One region of the Microbacterium sp. MMO-10 genome, then DNA from elsewhere that is predicted to be linked to it. Evidence: riboswitches for the same ligand, from Rfam matches in the RefSeq annotation. Region 1 holds a riboswitch; the other holds the start of a gene.
The links. Region 1 has a riboswitch for thiamine pyrophosphate ahead of thiM (hydroxyethylthiazole kinase). Riboswitches for the same ligand answer to the same signal wherever they lie in the genome.

Region 1 (2,378 bases):
CGGCATCGGCCTGGGCGTCACGGCGTATCTGCTGGGACTCCGGCATGCGTTCGACGCCGACCACATCGCCGCGATCGACAACACGACGCGCCGGCTCCTCGCACGCGGGCGCCGGGCGCGCGGCGTGGGACTGTGGTTCTCCCTCGGCCACGCGACGATCGTCTCTGCACTGTGCGTGCTGCTGGCGCTCGGAGTCGGCGCGCTCGCGAAGAGCCTGGTGGATCCCGGTTCGCCTCTGCAGGTCTGGACGGGGGTGATCGGCCCGGTCGTGTCCGGCGTCTTCCTGCTCCTCATCGGCGCGGCGAACATCCTGCTCCTGCGCCACCGGCGGCAGACGGGGAGCCACCGGCACGGCGGCCCCGCGTGGGCGCTGCTGGGGCGGTTCGACGCCGTGATCGACCGGCCGTCGCGGATGTACGTCGTGGGGCTGCTGTTCGGGCTCGGGTTCGACACCGCGACGGAGGTCGGGCTTCTGGCGCTCGCCGGGACGGCGGCCTCCCGCGCCGTGCCCTGGTCGACGATCCTCATCCTCCCTGTCCTGTTCGCGGCCGGCATGTCGCTGCTGGACTCGGCCCAGGGGGCGATGTCACGGCGTGCGTATTCGTGGGGTGCGGAGGGTGGCGAGAGCAAGGCGCGCCGTTACGACCTGCTGGTCACGGGGGCATCGATCGTCGTGGCGCTCGTGATCGGCATCGCCGAGCTCGCGGGGGTGGCGCTGCGCAGTCTGCCGCATCCGGGCGGGTTCGCGCGTGCGCTGGGCGAGCTCGATCTGAACGTGCTCGGGCTCGTGCTCACGGGGGCGCTGATCGTGTTCTGGGCGGGTGCCGTGGCCTGGTCCGGCCTGGAGCGCCGGCGGCCGTCCGTGCAGCGATCGCCGGGGACCTTCGACCCGCAAGGCCCTGGCGGCGTTCCTGGCTAGACTGACCGGCAGTGACACGGGGTGCCGCATCCGCGGCTGAGATCACACCCGTCGAACCTGATCTAGGTCGTACTAGCGAAGGGATGTCGCGATGAGCGCGCGTCTGGAAACGTCGTCCGAGTCCGTGGTGGGATCCGCCGCGGACCTTCTGCGGGAGCTGCGGGTGGAGCCCCCGCTCGTGCACTGCATCACCAACTCGGTGGTCACCGGGTTCACCGCCAATGTGCTGCTCGCCCTCGGCGCCGCGCCGGCGATGGTGGACATCACGGGCGAAGCCGGCATGTTCGCCGCGATCTCCTCCGGTCTCCTGGTGAACCTCGGCACCCCCACGCCCGAGCAGCGGTCGGCGAGCCTCGAGGCCGTCGGAGGGGCGCGCACGGCGGGCACGCCCTGGGTGCTCGACCCGGTGGCCGTGGGGGCTCTCCCGGTGCGGACCGCGCTGGCGCAGGATCTGCTGGGCCTGCGTCCCACGCTCATCCGCGGCAACGCGTCCGAGATCCTCGCGCTCGCCGGCCTCAGCCAGGGCGGGCGCGGCGTGGACGCGCTCGACGCGACGGAGGCGGCGGCGGACGCGGCTCGCGACCTCGCGCGACGGACCGGGGGAGCGGTCGCCGTCTCCGGCCCGGTCGACCTCCTCGTCGACGCCGAGCGCACGATCCGCGTCGCGAACGGCGACGCCCTGCTCACCCGGGTCACCGGGGGCGGCTGCGCCCTCGGCGCCGTGATGGCCGCGTTCCTCGGTACGGCGCGACGGACCGGGCACGACCCGCTGGTCGCCGCGACGGCGGCGACCCTCGTCTACACCGTCGCCGCCGAGGACGCGGCGGAGGGGGCAGCCGGACCCGGATCCTTCGCCGTCCGGCTCCTCGACGCGCTCTCGGCGGTCCGTCCGGAGCATCTCGCCGTCCGCGCTCGCGTCGAGGCGGGGCAGGGAGTGGCCGCATGATCGGGGCGGAGGTCCTCACCGCGCCGCAGGAGGCCGCACCCGAGGCGGTGCCGGCCCGCCGTGCTGCCCGTCTCCGCCGCGACGATCTCGCGCTCTACCTCGTCACGGATCCGGCGCTCTGCGGGGAGCGGGGCGTGGCCGCGGTCGTCGACGCGGCCGTCGCCGGCGGGGTGCGGATCGTGCAGCTGCGCGACAAGGACGCCGACGACGCGTCGATCGTGGAGCAGCTGTGCGCGCTGTCCGAGGTCATCGCAGGGCGGGCGCTGCTCGTCGTGGACGACCGCCTCGACGCGGTCGTGGAGGCGCGTCGCCGCGGAGCCCGCGTGGACGGGATCCACCTCGGGCAGTCCGACGCCTCGCCGCTCACCGCGCGCTCCCTCCTCGGCCCCGACGCGATCGTCGGGCTCACCGCGAACACGCCAGCGCACCTCGACGCCGTGCGGGCGCTGCCCTCCGGCACCGTGGACTACCTCGGCGTCGGCGTCATCCATCCGACGAGCACCAAGCCCGACC
Region 2 (2,378 bases), on a different contig from region 1:
GGCGCCCACCACGATCACGCGCGTCATCAGGTCGGCCCAGATCGCGGTGCGGTGCTCGATGACCACGAGGGTCGCACCCGTCGCCTCGACGACCCGCTCGACGCTCGCGCGGATCTCGCGCACTCCGTCCGGATCCAGGTTCGCGGTCGGCTCGTCGAGCAGCAACAGCCCCGGGCGCATCGCCAGGGCGCCGGCCAGGGCGAGCCGCTGCTTCTGTCCACCGGAGAGGGCCGCGGTCCGGCGATCCGGCGGGACGTCGAGCCCGACCGCGTCGAGCGCCTCCTGCACCCGCTCCGGGATCTCGTCGGCGGGGACGGCGAGGTTCTCGCAGCCGAAAGCCACGTCGTCGCCGACCCTGCTCAGCACGACACCGGCATCGGGATCCTGCAGCACCAGGCCGATGCGGCCGCGCTGTCGTTCGGGATCCAGGCCGTCGACGAGCAGGGATCCGCTGCGCTCGCCCTCCTCGGCGTCGCCGAGGAGCCCTGCGATGCCCGTCAGCAGCGTGGACTTGCCCGCACCGGAGGCGCCGAGCAGCAGCACGCGCTCCCCCGGTTCGATCACGAACGACACGTCGCTGACCGCGGGCAGGCGGCGGCCGGCGTAACGCCAGCCCCACCCGTCCGCGACGACGCGGGCGGCACCCGCGGTCATCTCAGACCTCGCGACGCAGCTCGCGTCCGGCGGCGAAGCGGCTGAGGGCGCCGGTCGCTGCGAGGGCGCGCACCAGCAGCCACCCGAGCACACCGGCGAGCACCGCCCCCGAGACGACCAGGGTGCCGAGGTAGATCGCGTTGAACTCGACCGACTTCAGGATGTTCGGCGAGCTCCCGTACAGCAGCTCGAAGAGCCAGGCACCGGCAGCGGCGCCCACTCCGGCGAGGGCCGCGACCGGCAGGGAGAAGCGGCGGTAGAGGAAGATCGCGAAGATCAGCTCGGCGCCGAGGCCCTGCGCGATGCCCTCGAGCACCGTGGAGACGCCCCAGATGTTGCCGATCAGCATCGAGACGATCGCCGCGAAGAGTTCGACGACGAGCGCCGCGCCGGGCTTGCGGATGACGAGACCGCCGACGACGCCGCCGAGCAGCCAGATGCCGACGGCGATGCCGCCGAGGCCCGGCGTGAGCCCGTCGGCGGCGGTGAACCAGGCGTACCCGATCGTGTTCCAGACCCAGAAGACCAGGCCGATCGCGACACCCAGCACGGCGGCGACGACGATGTCGACGACCCGCCAGTTCAGGCGGCGTGCGACCGCCCCGGTGCTCCCGTTGTGTGCGGTTGCTGTTGCGTGCATGACAGTTGCTCCTCCCTGCGCCGGCATGATCCGGATCAGGTTCGACGGTCGAAGCGCGATTCGCTCCCTCTCAGCCCGGCTCGCCGGACTCCCGTGGTGATCCGCCCATCCTAGCCCCGTGCGGACCCTTCGGCGACCGTCTCGTCACACGGCGAGACGCGGGAACGCCCTGCGATACCGGCCTCCGACGGGGCCGCCAGATACGGTAGGGGGGTGAACAATGACGACGGTCCGGGGGCCGCCCAGGTCGATCCGCAGATCGCCGACGCCGACGCACCCGCTGTCGACGGCTCCCGCGCGACCGAGGCAGAGGACTCTCCGGCACCCGCGGGAGGAAACGCACCGAAGACCGCAGTCCTGTTCCCCGACGCACCGGAGCGGACCGGGGCCGCGTCGCTGTTCCCTCCGCGCGAGGAGGAACCGCTGTTCCCCGCGCGGGACTCCGCCGCTGCCGCACCGCTGTTCGGAGGCACGCCGGATCCCGCCCCGTCCACCCCGGCGGCCGCCACGAAGGATCCGGCGATCGCGAGCGCACCGGCCGAGGCCACCCCCGTTCTCGCCGCCCCTGCGCGCACCGTCGCGCCGGAGCCCGTCGCCTCGGCAGCCGCTGCCGCCGCGCCCCGAACGGCCCAGCCGCTGCCCTCCGCATCGCTCGTCCGCGGCCCCGACCGCGCCCCGACGGCGGCGCTCTCCTGGGTCGACGTCGCCCGCGTCGGCGCAGCCACCGGAGCCGACGCCCCGACGCCGGCCCGCGCACTGCTCGACGACGCCCCCCGGCGCAGTCTCGCCCGGCCGGCGGTGCTGCTGCCCCTCGCCGGGGTGCTCGCGGTCGCCGTGGCCTACGGTGCCACGACCGCGCTCTGGCCTCTCAATGCGGTGAAGCCGGTCACCACCACGGTCGCGTTCCAGCCGGTCCCGGCCGCAGCGGCCGCGACGGCCTGGCCCGCCTCCGGGAGCGCTGCGGTGAGCGTGCAGGGCTTCGGCACTCTGACGTCCGCCGAGCAGCAGGTGCCGATGGCGAGCATCACCAAGCTCGTCACCGTGCTCGTCGCTCTCGAGAAGCTGCCGCTGAAGCCCGGCGAAC

Region 2: it holds a riboswitch for thiamine pyrophosphate, as region 1 does, so the genes downstream of both, WFJ17_RS01010 (ECF transporter S component) here and thiM (hydroxyethylthiazole kinase) in region 1, are expected to answer to the same signal.

The regions. Positions count from the first base shown of each region.
Region 1 is NZ_JBBCSV010000004.1:694,716-697,093, forward strand. It holds gene WFJ17_RS15980 (HoxN/HupN/NixA family nickel/cobalt transporter) at 1-919, shown strand, start outside; TPP riboswitch at 927-1,020, shown strand; gene thiM (hydroxyethylthiazole kinase) at 1,011-1,865, shown strand; gene WFJ17_RS15990 (bifunctional hydroxymethylpyrimidine kinase/phosphomethylpyrimidine kinase) at 1,862-2,378, shown strand, end outside.
Region 2 is NZ_JBBCSV010000001.1:234,526-236,903, forward strand. It holds gene WFJ17_RS01005 (ABC transporter ATP-binding protein) at 1-654, opposite strand, end outside; gene WFJ17_RS01010 (ECF transporter S component) at 656-1,294, opposite strand; TPP riboswitch at 1,290-1,399, opposite strand; gene WFJ17_RS01015 (D-alanyl-D-alanine carboxypeptidase) at 1,508-2,378, shown strand, end outside.